DNA from 2 places in the Tropicimonas aquimaris genome. Region 2 is predicted to be linked to the other one. Evidence: riboswitches for the same ligand, from Rfam matches in the RefSeq annotation. Region 2 holds a riboswitch; the other holds the start of a gene.
What was found. A riboswitch is a leader RNA that binds a small molecule or an ion and turns the genes downstream of it on or off. The one in region 2 is predicted to bind thiamine pyrophosphate.

Region 1: linked by a shared signal. The riboswitch ahead of thiM (hydroxyethylthiazole kinase) and the one ahead of ACFQ2S_RS23510 (thiamine ABC transporter substrate-binding protein) in region 2 are both predicted to bind thiamine pyrophosphate.

The regions. Positions count from the first base shown of each region.
Region 1 covers NZ_JBHTJT010000031.1:68,456-75,578, forward strand. The annotation lists gene ACFQ2S_RS14980 (malonate--CoA ligase) at 1-1,259, shown strand, start outside; gene ACFQ2S_RS14985 (CaiB/BaiF CoA transferase family protein) at 1,352-2,461, opposite strand; gene ACFQ2S_RS14990 (3-oxoacid CoA-transferase subunit A) at 2,613-3,266, shown strand; gene ACFQ2S_RS14995 (3-oxoacid CoA-transferase subunit B) at 3,268-3,921, shown strand; TPP riboswitch at 3,987-4,081, shown strand; gene thiM (hydroxyethylthiazole kinase) at 4,128-4,916, shown strand; gene thiE (thiamine phosphate synthase) at 4,913-5,551, shown strand; gene thiD (bifunctional hydroxymethylpyrimidine kinase/phosphomethylpyrimidine kinase) at 5,548-6,363, shown strand; gene ACFQ2S_RS15015 (ABC transporter substrate-binding protein) at 6,382-7,123, shown strand, end outside.
Region 2 covers NZ_JBHTJT010000060.1:47,696-54,818, reverse strand. The annotation lists gene ACFQ2S_RS23535 (ArsR/SmtB family transcription factor) at 1-125, shown strand, start outside; gene ACFQ2S_RS23530 (permease) at 122-1,183, shown strand; gene ACFQ2S_RS23525 (thioredoxin family protein) at 1,223-1,459, shown strand; gene ACFQ2S_RS23520 (thiamine ABC transporter ATP-binding protein) at 1,563-2,264, opposite strand; gene ACFQ2S_RS23515 (ABC transporter permease subunit) at 2,251-3,759, opposite strand; gene ACFQ2S_RS23510 (thiamine ABC transporter substrate-binding protein) at 3,735-4,715, opposite strand; TPP riboswitch at 4,752-4,850, opposite strand; partial or broken gene ACFQ2S_RS23505 (IS1595 family transposase) at 5,263-5,467, shown strand; gene ACFQ2S_RS23500 (dihydrodipicolinate synthase family protein) at 5,705-6,604, opposite strand; gene ACFQ2S_RS23495 (LysR family transcriptional regulator) at 6,794-7,123, opposite strand, start outside.

The sequences.
Region 1 (7,123 bases), on a different contig from region 2:
GATATACCCCGCACGAGGTCTGCAATTTCGTCGAGAATTCCGGCGCCGCGATGATGCTCGGCCGGTCGGATGCGCGCGACGAGTTACGCCACCATTGCGACCGCATTGCAGTTCGCTATGAGACGTTGGAGGCCGACGGAAGCGGCAGTTTCCCGGATCTTGCAGTGGGGCTGCCCGGGCATTTCGACCCCTGCGACCGCAGCGACGACGATCTGGCAGCACTGCTCTATTCGTCGGGCACGACCGGCCTCTCCAAGGGGGTGATGCTGAGTCAGCGCAACCTGCTGTCCAACGCCCGGGTGCTCAAGGATTACTGGCGCTTCACCGCCGAGGACGTGCTGATCCACGCGCTGCCGATCTTTCACGGCAACGGGCTTTTCGTCGCCGCCAACGTCATGCTGCTGGCCGGCGGGGCCATGATTTTTCTGCCGCGGTTCGATCTGAACGCGGTGCTCGAGGCCCTGCCGCAGGCCACGAGCCTGATGGGGGTGCCGACCTTCTACACGCGGCTGCTGGACCACCCCGGCTTTACCCGGGAGCGCTGCGCCAACATGCGGCTGTTCATTACGGGCTCCAGGCCGATGCTGCCCGAGACGCACCGCGCGTTCGAGGAACGCACGGGGCATCGGATCATCCAGCGCTATGGGACGACCGAGACCAACGTGAACACGTCCAACCCCTACGAGGGAGAGCGCCGTGCCGGGACGGTGGGCTTGCCGCTGCCCGGGGTGGAACTGCGCATCACCGATCCCGACAGCGGCGACACGCTGCCCGTGGGCGAGGCCGGCATGATCGAGGTGCGGGGGGCGAACGTCTTCCAGGGCTACTGGCGGATGCCGGAGAAAACCGCCGAGGAATTGCGGCCCGACGGGTTCTTCCTCACCGGCGATCTCGGTGTGCAGGGCGACGACGGTTACGTGACGATCGTCGGCCGCGGCAAGGACCTGATCATTTCCGGCGGTTTCAATGTCTATCCGGTGGACGTGGAGCAGGTGCTGGACGAGCAGCCGGGGGTGCTGGAGAGCGCGGTGATCGGCGCGCCGCATCCCGACCTGGGCGAGAGCGTCGTGGCGGTGCTGGTGCCGGAGGCCGGCGCCAAGCTCGACGTGCTCGATATCGAGGCGGAGATCGGCGGCAAGTTGGCGCGGTTCAAGCAGCCGCGGCACTACGTGATCGTGGATGAGTTGCCGCGCAACTCCATGGGCAAGGTGCAGAAGAAGCTGCTGCGCCAGACCTACGAGGATGTGTTCCGCGGCTGAGACGCCCGGCCGCGCGTTCGCGTCGGGTTCGGGAGCCTCCGGCGGGGATATTTCGGGACAGCAGAAGACGGACGACGCGCGCGGCTCCGGCGTCAATCCGGTTGGGGCAGCGTCGGTGCGGTGCGGTCCAGGGCGAGGTCGGCCTCGGAGAAGTTCCACGGGCCGCGCACGCCGGGGATGCCTTCGGGGGTGATCCGGAGGCCACGGGCGATGACCTGCGGGTCCTCGAAGACGGCGGCCATGTCGTTGATCGGCCCTGCGGGGACGGTGGCGGCCTCCAGCGCCGCGAGCAGGTCCGCGCCGGGGCGGGCTGCCGTGAGGGGCTCGAGGAAGGCGGTGAGCGCTTCGCGGTTGGCGACACGGGCCGGGTTGGTGGCGTAATGCGGATGCTCGGCGAGCGCCGGCTGACCGAGGACCTCGCAGAAGCGGCGGAACTGGCCGTCGTTGCCGACCGCCACGATGATATGGCCGTCGGAGGTCGGGAAGACCTGGTAGGGCACGATGTTGGGATGCGCGTTGCCGCGGCGCTCGGGGGCGATGCCGGTGGCGAGGCAGTTCATCGCCTGATTGGCCATCATCGCTGTGGCGCAATCGAGAAGGGCGAGGTCGATGTGCTGGCCGCGCCCGGTGCTGTGACGCTGTTCGATGGCCGCGAGGATTCCGATCGCGCCGTAGAGTCCGGTGACGATGTCGGTCACCGCAACGCCCACCTTCTGCGGCTGCCGGTCGGGCTCTCCGGTGACCGACATCAGGCCGGACATGCCCTGGATCAGGAAATCGTAGCCGGCGCGGCTGGCGTAGGGGCCGGTCTGGCCGAAGCCGGTGATCGAGCAATAGACGAGGCGCGGGTTCAGGTTGCGCAGGTTCGCATAGTCGAGCCCGTACTTGGCAAGGCCGCCGACCTTGAAGTTCTCGATCAGAATGTCGGCGTCCCGCACCAGCGCGCGGACCTTTTCCTGGCCTTCCGGGGTGCGGAAATCGGCGGTGACGGAGCGCTTCCCGCGGTTGGCGGCGTAGAAGTAGGCGGCGGACCGGTCGCCGTCGCGCTCGATGAAGGGCGGGCCCCAGCGGCGGGTGTCGTCTCCCTCCGGCGCCTCGACCTTGATCACCTCGGCGCCGAGGTCCGCCAGTGCCTGGCCGATCCAGGGGCCGGCGAGGATGCGGGCGAGTTCGACGACTTTCAGGCCGTGGAGCGGTGTCATGGCGGTCCTCGTGCTGCTGTTCGACCGGTTCTGGAGCATCGTCCGGCCGCCCGCAAGTTGCGACATGCTGTCTATGACACGGCAGGGTCATCTCGGACCATTATCGGCGGAGCGACTGCCGGCATGCGGCCGGACCCCAGAGGAGCAGGTGATGAAGACAGCCACGAAGGTCGAGGCGGCCGCGGAGCTGATCCCTGAGGGATCGACACTCCTGATCGGCGGATTCATGGGCGTGGGCAGCCCGCATCGTCTGATCGACGCGCTGGTGGCGCGAGGCGTCGGCGGGTTCACTGTGGTCGCCAACGACACTGCCATGCCCGGCACCGGGATCGGCAAGTTGGTGACGGCGGGACTGATCGCGCGGGCCATCGTCAGCCACATCGGGCTGAACCCCGAGACCCAGGCCAAGATGATCTCCGGCGAGATCGACGTCGACCTGGTGCCACAGGGGACGCTGGTCGAGCGGATCCGCGCGGGCGGCGTCGGGCTGGGCGGGGTGCTGACGGCGACGGGTCTCGGCACGTCGGTCGAGGAGGGCAAACGGGTGGTCGAGGTCGAGGGCAAGCGTTTCCTGCTGGAGACGCCGATCCGCGGCGACTTCGCCCTGATCGCGGCGAAATCGGCCGACTACAAAGGAAACCTCGAATATTCGCTGACCGCCCATAACTTCAACCCGGTGATGGCTCTCGCCGCCGATACGGTGATTGCAGAGCCGCACACGATCCTGCCGGTCGGTGCCATTCCACCGGATGCCGTCAAGACGCCCGGCGTGCTGGTCGATCATCTTCTGGAACGGGAGCACTGAGATGGACGCCAAGGAGATCATTGCCCGCCGGGTCGCGCTCGAGGTGAAGGACGGCATGCTGGTGAACCTCGGGATCGGGCTGCCCTCGATGGTAGCCAATTTCCTGCCGGACGATGTGGATGTGTTCTTTCAGGCCGAGAACGGAGTGATTGGCCTTGGGGCGCGGCCCCCGGAGGGAATGGAGGATGCCGACCTCACCGATGCCGGCGGTGCCTTCGTGACCGCGGTGCCCGGCGCGGCGTCGATCGATTCGGCGATGTCCTTCGGGCTGATCCGCGGTGGCCACCTCGACATGACGGTCCTCGGCGGGCTGCAGGTGGACGAGCGCGGCTACCTCGCCAACTGGATGGTTCCGGGCAAGATGGTGCCGGGCATGGGCGGCGCGATGGATCTCGTGTCCGGCGCCAAGCGCGTTGTCGTGGCGATGGTCCACACCCAGAAGGGCAAGCCCAAGATCGTGCCGGAATGCACGCTGCCGCTGACGGCGCTGCGCCGGATCAGCCTGATCGTGACCGAGATGGCGGTGATCCAGCCCACCGAGGAGGGCCTCGTGCTTCGCGAGACCGGCCCCGGCGTGACCGTGGAACAGGTGCAGGAGGCGACCTCCGCCAAACTCATCGTGCGCGATGCGATCCAGGAGATGAAGCTCGCCTGACGGCCCGCCGCCGGAAATGCGTCGATTGCCCCGTGACAACCGCGGGGCAATCTGTTCTTGTCCGGCACCATCGACAGGGGCGTCCGCGCGAGCGGTCTGAGAAGCACCCTTTGAACCTGAACCAGATGATGCTGGCGGAGGGAGTCGGGAGCGGACAGGCGTAGACCATCCCTTTCCCGCTTTGCCTCCGCCCGAGGAGGCAAAAGATGACATCCCCGTCCCGATCGCTCGAGGCCATGCGCGCCGGCGCGCCACTGGTGCAGTGCATCACCAACTATGTCGCGATGAACTTCGCCGCCAACGTGCTGCTCGCCGCCGGCGCGGCGCCGGCGATGGTGCACGACGCCGAGGAATCGGGGGAGTTCGCGGCGGTTGCCGGGGCGCTGACGGTGAACATCGGCACGCTGAGCCCGCGATGGGTTGCGGGCATGGTCGAGGCGATTGACGGTGCGACGGGGGCGGGCAAGCCCTGGGTGCTTGATCCGGTGGCCTGTTTCGCAACCGGTCTGCGCCGCGAGACGACTACGAAGCTGATGCAACTGCGGCCGACGATCGTGCGCGGCAACGCCTCGGAGATCCTGGCGATCGCCGGAGAGAGCAGCAGCGGGCAGGGGGTCGATGCCGGCGACAGCGTGCAGGCGGCAGAGGCGGCGGCGCGCAAGGTGGCGCAGGAGGCCGGATCGGTCGTCGCCGTGACCGGCGCGGTCGACTTTGTGACCGACGGGGCGCGCGGGGTCTGGATCACCGGCGGCTCGCCAATGATGCCGCGCGTGACGGCGACCGGATGTGCGCTGACCTGCCTCGTCGGCGCCTATGCGGCGGTGGTGGAGGATCCGCTGGACGCCACCGTGGGCGCGCTGGCGCATTTCGCGGCGGCCGGGGAGATGGCGGGCGACGGAGTGTCCGGACCCGGCAGCTTTTCTGTGGCTTTCCTCGATGCCCTGATGGCTGTCGGTCCCGAGAGCCTCGGCGCGGCGCGGGTACGCGCGGCATGAGGCGCGCGCTCGATCTTTCAGTCTATCTCGTGCTGGACCCGGACCTCTGCGGTGCGACCGGTATGGTCGAGACGGCACGGGCGGCGGTGGCCGGCGGTGTGCGAACGGTCCAGCTGCGCCACAAGGTGGCGACGACAGCGGAGCGGATCGCGCTTTGCCGCGAGCTTCAGGCGGCGCTTGCCGGCAGCGGCGCGCATCTTGTGGTAAACGACGACGTCGAGGCCGCAGTCGCGCTCGGTGCCGACGGGCTGCACGTGGGGCAGGGCGATCTTGCCCCCGCGGCTGCGCGCGCCGCCATCGGGCCGGACATGGTGCTGGGGCTTTCGGTCGAGACCGAGGCCCACGTCCGCGCCGTCGACCCCGTGCTGGTGGATTACCTCGGCGCCGGGCCGGTCTTCGGCACGGCGACCAAGCCCGATCACGCCGAGCCCATCGGGTTTGACGGGCTGGCGCGAATGGTGGCGCTGTCGGCGGTGCCGGCCGTCGCCATCGGCGGGCTGGAAGCACGCCACGCGGCCGAGGTTCTGCGGGCCGGAGCGGCTGGGCTGGCCGTGGTCTCCGCGATCTGCGGCAAGCCCGACCCGAAAGACGCGGCGCGCGGGCTGCTCGCGGCCGTGAACGAGGGCATGGCATGAGCGTTGCAACGGCTCTGAGCATCGCCGGTTCCGACCCGTCGGGCGGCGCCGGCATCCAGGCGGATCTCAAGGCGTTCTCGGCGCGCGGTGTCTACGGCATGGCCGCCCTCACCGCGTTGACGGCCCAGAACACGACCGGCGTCAGCGGGGTGCACCTCGTGCCGCCGGGTTTCGTGGCGCAGCAGATCGCCGCCATCTTCGAAGACATCCGCGTCGATGCGATCAAGATCGGCATGATCGCGAGCGCGGAGATCGCCGAGGCCGTGGCCGACGCCATCGCGGGGTTCGCAGGGCCGGTGGTGCTCGACCCGGTGATGGTGGCAAAGGGCGGACACCCGCTCTTGCCGGAAGATGCGGTGGGCAGCCTGCGGTCCCGGCTTCTGCCGCGGGCCACCCTGCTCACCCCCAACCTGCCGGAAGCGGCGGCGCTGCTCGGCTGCGATGTGGCCGATACCCGCGCCGAGATGGAGCGCCAGGTCAAGGCGCTGCTTGGGCTCGGCCCCGAGGCGGTGTTGCTCAAGGGCGGTCATCTCGGGGGCGGAGCGAGCCCGGACCTGCTCGCCTCGGGCAACGAAACCATCTGGCTCGAAGGGCCGAGGGTGCCCACGGCCAACACGCACGGAACCGGCTGCACGCTCTCTTCCGCGCTCGCCGCGGAGCTGGCGAAGCGACGTGAGCTCCCGGAGGCCGCCGTGACCGTCAAGGCATGGCTGACCGGCGCAATTGCCGGCGCCGACGACCTCGACGTCGGGCATGGCCATGGACCGACCCACCATTTCCACGCACTCTGGCCGCTGGCCGGAGACCTCTGATCTTCAGGGAGACGCAAGATGCGCAAGCTTTCCTTCGTTCTCGCGCTGATGGCGGCCGGACCGGCCGCGGCGGCCGACAAGATGACCGTCGTGCTCGACTGGTTCATCAATCCGGACCACGGGCCGATCATCGTCGCCCAGGAAAAGGGGTTCTTTGCCGCGCAGGACCTGGAGGTCGAGATCATCGCGCCTTCCGATCCCTCGGAGCCGCCCAAGATGGCCGCGGCGGGCCGCGCCGACATCGCCATCGACTACCAGTACCAGCTGCACCTCGCCGTCGCCAACGGCCTGCCGCTGCGCCGGGTCGGCACGCTGATCGGCACGCCGCTGAACTGCCTGCTGGTGCTGGAGGACGGCCCGGTCGCGGAAATCGCCGACCTGAAGGGCCGCAAGATCGGGTATTCCGTGGCCGGGGTCGAGGAGGCGCTGCTCGGCAAGATCCTCGGCAATGCCGGGCTGACGCTCGACGACGTGGAACTGGTCAACGTCAACTGGTCGCTCTCGCCCGCGCTGATGGCCGGGCAGGTCGACGCGGTGATCGGGGCTTTCCGCAACTTCGAGCTCAACCAGATGGAGATCGAGGAGGTGCCCGGTCGTTGCTTCTACCTCGAGGAAGAGGGGCTGCCGCCCTATGACGAGCTGATCTACGTCGCCAATCCGGAACTGATGGACAAGGACAAGGTGTTGCGTTTCCTCGAAGCCACCGAACAGGCGACCCATTTCATCGTGAACCACCCCGAGGAGGCATGGGAGGTGTTCT
Region 2 (7,123 bases):
TCACCGACCGGCGTGATGCGCAGTGGGTTCGCTTTCGCCGGAACCCCGAACTCGCGCCGGAACTCGTGGCCGTCATCGACGCGGTGCTGGTCGCGGAACGCAGATCTGAAAGGAAAGTTGCATGACCGTCGAAACCCATGTCCAGGCTCCGCACGGCCGGGATGCCTCCGACTGGCTCTGGTACGCCGGCGTGCTGGCAGCAGGTGGCGTGCTCTACCTTCTCTACGGGCAGTTGATCCCGTTCTCGGAATGGGTGACATCGCTGTTTCCGGTCGCCCGCGACAGCCACACCGGCGAGGCAATCGCCTTTTTCTTCTACGATGTGCCCAAGGTGCTGTTGCTGCTGACCGGGATTGTCTTTGTCGTGGGGTTTCTGCGCAGCTGGTTCAGCCCGGAAAAGACCCGCGCGATCCTCGCCGGACGGCATCATCTCTGGGGCTACCCGCTCGCCGCGCTGCTTGGCGTGTTGACGCCCTTTTGTTCCTGCTCCTCGGTGCCGCTCTTCATCGGGTTCGTCTCGGCCGGAATCCCGCTGGGCGTGACCTTTTCCTTCCTGATCGCCGGGCCGATGGTCGGACCGGTGGGTCTCGGGCTGCTTTACGGGCTGGTCGGTTGGCAGGTCGCCACAATCTACTTGGTCTTCGGTTTCACCATCGCCACCGTCGCGGGCTTCGTTCTGGGCCGGATGGGGCTGGAGAGATATCTGCAGGACTGGGTGCGCGAGATGACAGCGGGCCCCGTCGGCGATCTTCTCGAAGAACACCTGACGCTGGTGGATCGGATGAAGATCGGCGTTGAACAGGTGCGCGAGATCGTCGGCAAGGTCTGGATCTGGGTCCTGTTTGGCATCGGCATCGGCGCGGCGATCCACGGCTATGTGCCCGAGGCGATGATGCTGAAGATCATGGGCGGCAAAGCCTGGTGGTCGGTTCCCGCAGCTGTCGTGGTTGGCGTGCCCATGTACACCAACGCCGCCGGCGTGATCCCGATCGTCGAGGCGCTGCTGGGCAAGGGCGCGGCGCTCGGCACGACGCTGGCCTTCATGATGTCGGTGATCGCGCTGTCGCTGCCCGAGATGATCATCCTCAAGCAGGTGCTGACCTATCGACTGATCGCGATCTTCATCGCCGTGGTGTCGATGGGCATCCTCGCCACCGGCTTCCTGTTCAACGTCCTTCTGTAAACGCCGCGCGAACCCAGCATCCTCAGAAAGGATATCACGATGAAAACCGTCAAGGTCTACGGCCCCGGCTGCAAGCGCTGCGAAACCGCCGAAGCCATGGTCCGGAATGCCGCCGCGAAGCTTGGTGTCGCGGTCGATGTCGAGAAGGTCACCGATCCCAAATCCATCGCCATGGCCGGTGTCATGTCCACGCCCGGCATCTCGGTTGACGGCAAGCTCGTCCATGCCGGCGGCCTGCCGGACGCGGCCCGGCTGGAAACCTGGCTTGTGGACTGACAGGGCTCCGTCCTTATCAAGGTCGTTGCGGCGTTCGCATCAAGAAGAGCGCGGCTGTTACGGCGTTCTTGCAAGGCCGATGCCAGGCAGGGCGCCCGCGCCGCTAGAACGTGCGATCGATGCCGAGATAGCTGGCCAGCGCCGGCGGCGGGGAACGCAAAAGTTCGGCTGTCGGTTCGGGGGGCGTCACCACGCCATCCGCGACAACCGCCGCCTCATTGGCGATCCGGGCGGCGTCCTGTGGGTCGTGTGAGACCATGATCACCTGCAGGCCATTCTCGGCGGCGACCTCGGCCACAAGGTCGAGCATCTCGAACTTGAGGGCGGGGCCAAGCGCCGCGAAGGGCTCGTCGAGCAGCATCAGCGGGCGGGCTTGCAGCAGCACTCGGGCCAATGCCACGCGGCTCTGCTGGCCGCCGGAGAGCTCGGCGGGTTTCCTGTGCTCGTACCCGGGCAGGCCGACGCGGGCGAGCGCCTCGGCGATCCGGTCGCGCGCCTCGCGCGTCGGGCGCCCGCGGGTCAACGCGAGCGCGAGGTTCCGGGTCACGTCGAGATGGGGAAAGAGGTTGTTGTCCTGAAAGAGCATCGCCACCGGGCGTTCCATCGTGGCGCGGGGCGTGATCTCTTTGCCGCGCCAGATCACGCGCCCGTCGGTCGGGGGCGTGAAGCCGGCGATGGTGTTCAGCAGGGTCGACTTGCCGGCGCCCGACGGGCCGAGGAGCGCGGTGATCGGCGCGGTGAAGGTGATGTCGGCCGAAAGTTCGAAGTCACCCTGTACAAGTCTCAGGCGCTCAAGTTGCAGCATGCAGGCGACCTCCCCGGTCGAAGACCCAGAACAGCCCGAGGCTGAGGGCCAGCAATAGCAGCGCCGCGGCCCGCGCGCTCTCCATCTGGTAGCTGCCCATCAGGCGATAGATCTGCAGGGGCAGGGTTGAGTTGTCGCCATCGGCAAAGAGCGTGATCACCCCGAGGTCGCCCATGGAGAGCGCCGCCGTCAGGCCGGCGGCGAAGCCGAGGGGGCGGCGCAGGCGCGGCAGGTAGACGATGCGCCAGAGGTGCCAGCCGCTCAGGCCAAGCGAGGCGGCGAGGCGCCCGTAGTCGCGGCGCGCACCCTCCAGCCCCGGCCTAAGGATCCGGATGACGAAGGGCAACGCCATGAGCGCGTTGACCAGCATCGTCACCGGCAGGGCGGCGTCCCCGGGGCGGATGACGGGTTGAAGAAGCAGGAAGTACCCCGTGCCCAGTACCAGTCCGGAGACGGAGATGCCCATGAGTGCCGCCGTCTCCCCCGCGCCGGTCAGCAACGGCAGCGCCAGTGCGAGGGTCAGGGCAGTGGCACCAAGGGCGAGCGCGAGCGACCGGGCGGCTGCGGCCCAGACCTCGGGTGGCATCTGTGCGAGACCGGGCAGGCCGGCGAGGGCGACGGAGAGAAGCGGCAGCAGCAGGAAACCCGCCGCCAACGTGATCCAGAGGCTGTCGGCCAGACGGGCCGCGACGCCGGTTCCGTCCCAGCGGTCGATCTGCCGGTCGAGGCCCACGCCGAAGCCGCCTTTCGGAGCGAGGCGCAGGGCGAAGGCGCCCGCGGCCAGCCCGAGAGCCAGTTGCAGCGCGGCGAGGGTCGCAGCCTTGCCGAGATCGAAATCGAAGCGGAACGCCTGGTAGATGGCGAGTTCCACGGTGGTCGCGCGCGGCCCGCCGCCGAGCGTCAGCGCCACGGCGAAAGAGCCGAGACAGATCACGAAGATGACCGTGAAAGCGCCGGGGCAGATGCGGCGCAGCATCGGCCATTCCAGCACCCGCCAGACCGGCGCGCCGAGCGAGGCCGCGAGCCGGAAGCGTTCGGCCGGGATGTCCTGCCAGCCCTGGAGCAACAGGCGCACCGCCAGCGGCAGGTTGAAGAAGACATGGGCGAGGATCACGCCGTGATATCCGTAGATATCGAGCCTCGGCAGGCCGAGTGGCGCGCCGATCTGGTTGATCAGCCCGCGTCCGCCGAATACGGCCAGCAAACCGAGGATCGCCACGATGACCGGCAGGATGAAGGGCGCGCCCATCAGCGCGATCAGCGCAACCCGCCCCGGAAAGCTGCGGCGGGAGAGCGCCCGCGCCACCGGCACGGCCAGCGCGACCGAGAGCCCGGCGGAGAACGCCGCCTGCCAGAGCGTGAAGCGCAACGCCGCCCAGTCGGCCGGCCCGAGCGTTCCCGGGCCGCCCCCGCGCCAGAGCACCGCGGCCACGGGGAGGAGGACCATCCCCGCAACCAGCGTTGCAGTGCTTATTGCGACAGCGCGCTGCGCCATGCCTCGATGGCCTCGTCCCGCATCGCCGCGGCTTCATCCTCGCTGTAGAACAGCACCTTTTCGGGGACCGGCAGGTCCTGGAACCCGTCCGGCCAGGCGTCCTTGGGGAGTGCCGCCGGGAAGGACCAGTTGGAGGTCGGGATCATGGACTGGAACTCCTCGGTGAGGATGAACGCCATGAACTGGTCCGCGAGGTCGGGATTGTCTGTCCCGGCCAGTTTCGCGGCCAGTTCGACCATGAAGTAATGTCCTTCCTCGAAGATCGCCGCCGACTTTGTCAGGTCTTCCTCTGCGATGATGTGATAGGCCGGCGAGGTCGTATAGCTCAGCACCATGTCGGCCTCACCATCGGTGAACATGCCGTAGCTCTCGGACCAGCCCTTGGTGACGGTCACGATCTTCGGTGCGAGCTTGGCCCAGGCGTCAGCGGCCTCGTCGCCGTAGACGTGGTTCACCCAGAGCACCAGCGCCAGGCCCGAGATCGAGCTGCGCGGGTCCTGGATCACCAGCCGCAGGTCGTCCGGCGCCTCCAGCAGCGCGTCGAAGCTGGTGAGCGGCTCGGTGATCTTGGTATTGTCATAGATGAAGGCCGTGTGTGAGTAGTTGAACGGCAGGAACGTGTCGTCCGACCAGTCGACCGGCAGCGTCAGCGCCGACGTGTCGAGCCCATGCGGTGCGAAGAGCCCGCTTTCGCGCGCCTTCTTGGTGATGTCGGAGTTGAAGCCGATGGCCACGTCGGCCTCGGTCTTCTCGCCTTCGAGCAGCAGGCGGGGCAGCAGTTCACCGGTCTTGTAGACGAGGTCGCAGCCGCAGCGTTCCTCGAAGGCCGTCTCGATGCCGGGACCGGGGCCCCATTCGGAGGCGAAGTAATCGGGTGCGTAAACGGTGAGTGTGGGCGTCTCGGCCACCGCGGAGGTGGCGAATATCAGGCCCGCAACAAGAGGATATGCCTTCATGGCAGACTCCTTGGGTTGTGGGCGGAGTTTGGACGGCTTGGGAGTGTCGACCTTTCCTCCGCCGGTTCTAACCGGTTCAGGTTCAACGGGTTCGCGATAGGCATCTCAGCTCTCAGAGCACCCCGAGGTGGGTCTCAACTAGTGCACCTGGATCATTCAAACAAGGGCGAATGCGGCTGCCTCTGCCGACCGAACGGGCCCCGCCTCGGCGACCGCAACAGCGGAGCTTGGCTCGTCGAGATCGTCACGTCGCTCATACGCCGAGAATAAGATCTGGTCACCTGAGCGACTTCGACGTTTTGGAGCTCGTAGCGGTTGAGGCCTGAGCGTCAGATCGGCCCTTGTCGCGCAGCGTGTTCAGCGCCTCTTGGACCGCCCCCCATGCCTCGCCTAACCTCGAGAGGGTATCTGGGTTTTCTCAAAGGGCTTGGAGATAGCGCAAAGAGGGTTCTCTTGTCCGAGGTCGAAATCATCACCGATGGCGACCGCCGCCGTCGTTGGTTCGCTGCCGGGCAGTTTCGGATCGTCGAGGAGACGTTTTTTGGTGGAATGCCGCAGCCAGTTCACCGTTGCGACCAAGACGCCACTCCATGCGACGAAGCTCGACCTCCGAACCCGGATTGCGGCAATCTTCCTCGTTTTGACGTCCTCCAAGGGAATCTCGTCGGTCTTGATGGCGCGTATTCTGGGCGTGAACCAGAAGACAGCGTGGAAACTGGGTCACGCACTCCGGGAAATGATGGACAATCGGCAGGGAATCGCCGGGCGGTTGTCGGGTGGCCTTCCATCGAGCGAGACCACAATCGTCTGGAAGCCGATCCCGGTCGTGGACCAGATGCAAGGCCTTCTCTGCGACGCCGTCGGCCGTCAGCTACGACGGAAGCCCTCATGGGGGCTTCAGTGGCCATGATCCCCGAAGGAGAAGGTCTCCGCTTGGAGCTCTTCCGAGACATTTACAGGCGAGATGCTGCGCAAGCACAGTTGCTTGGTCAGGCGGCGACCTGAAGGAGCGGACGCAGGGCATCCTCTACCCTTATGCGGTACGCTTGATCGAGCGGCAGGAGCGGGCGAGGCGCTGCGATGCTCCCGAAACCGAGGCTCTCCGCGATCGCGAACATCACCCGGAAGCTCCCGAACTCCCGGAACAGCGCCCAGAGGGGAGCGAATGCATGGTCGATGCGCTCAGCTTCGGCCGCATTCCCCGCCTGGGCCGCACGATTGAGCGCGAGTGCGGGTTCCGGTAAGAGACCGGCCACCACGCTATACCAGCAGGCACCGCCAGCGAGCAGGGCATCTTTCGCACCCCAGTCGCCGCTGTAGCCGATGGCGAAGCCCTCCGGCGTCATGGCCCGCAGGCGCTGCATCTCGCCCGCATAGTCGCCGTCCGCAGCCAGTGGCATCTTCACCGCGGTCACGTTCGGAAGCTCAGCCAATCGCGCGATCAGCTCCGGGCTGAGGGTGAATTTCGTGGTGCTCGGGTTGTTGTATATGCACAGGGGCAGCTCGCCCGCCGCAGCGACGGCCTCGAAATGGCGGAACACCTCCTCGTCGGTCAGCGGCTGGTAGGACATGGGCGCGAGAAGCAGGCCGTCTACGCCGGCCCACCTGGCGTTGCGTGCGAGGTCCTCGGCGACATCGGTTGTGAGAGCGCCGACACCGACGATGAGCGGGGTCCGTCCCGCCACGCACTCCACGGCGGCCCGCAGCGTGTGCTTGCGCGCCTCCGGCGTCAGGTAGGCGTATCCGCCAGTGCTGCCGAGAAGCCCGATCGAATCCGCACCCGCTTCCACGATCCGCTCGAGGAAGCTTTGTAGAAGCTCTGGCTTCAGCTCTCCCTTGGCGTCGGCAGGCGTGAGCGGGAAGGCCGACAGGCCGGTGAACAAGGTCATGAGGCTTTCTCCTTCAAAAAACGGGATAAGAGCAAGCACAGGCCGGCGAACCCGAGGAAGGCGGCCAAGACGCCTTCGATCCCGTGCCGGGCGCTGCGATAGAGGTGGATCATCGGCGCTGTCGAGAACAAGAGCGCATATGCTTCTTTTCGTGGATAATTAGGCAAATCAATTGGTAGTTCTCGGGAGTTACTCCGGGGCTGCGGATTGATTTCCGGGTCTCGCAGTGGAGGCTCCAGCAATGTGTGCCTCCATGTCTGCCTGCATCACATGGATAGCGCTGGTCAGGACCGGCGAAAAAGCTTGTTCGAGGATCGCACGGCCTGCGTAGGCTGGCCTCAGGATTGAGACGCTGTTGCTTACGCGTGGGCGGAACTTTCGCAAGACAAGTTGTCTGCGGTTCGCCCCTTTGAGCACATAGTCATGAGCGGTGATCATGTCGCAAAGCATGTAGCAAAAACCTTCGGACACGAACTCGAGGCCTGAGAGATGTGTTCGCAACTCCAGACGCTTGTTGAA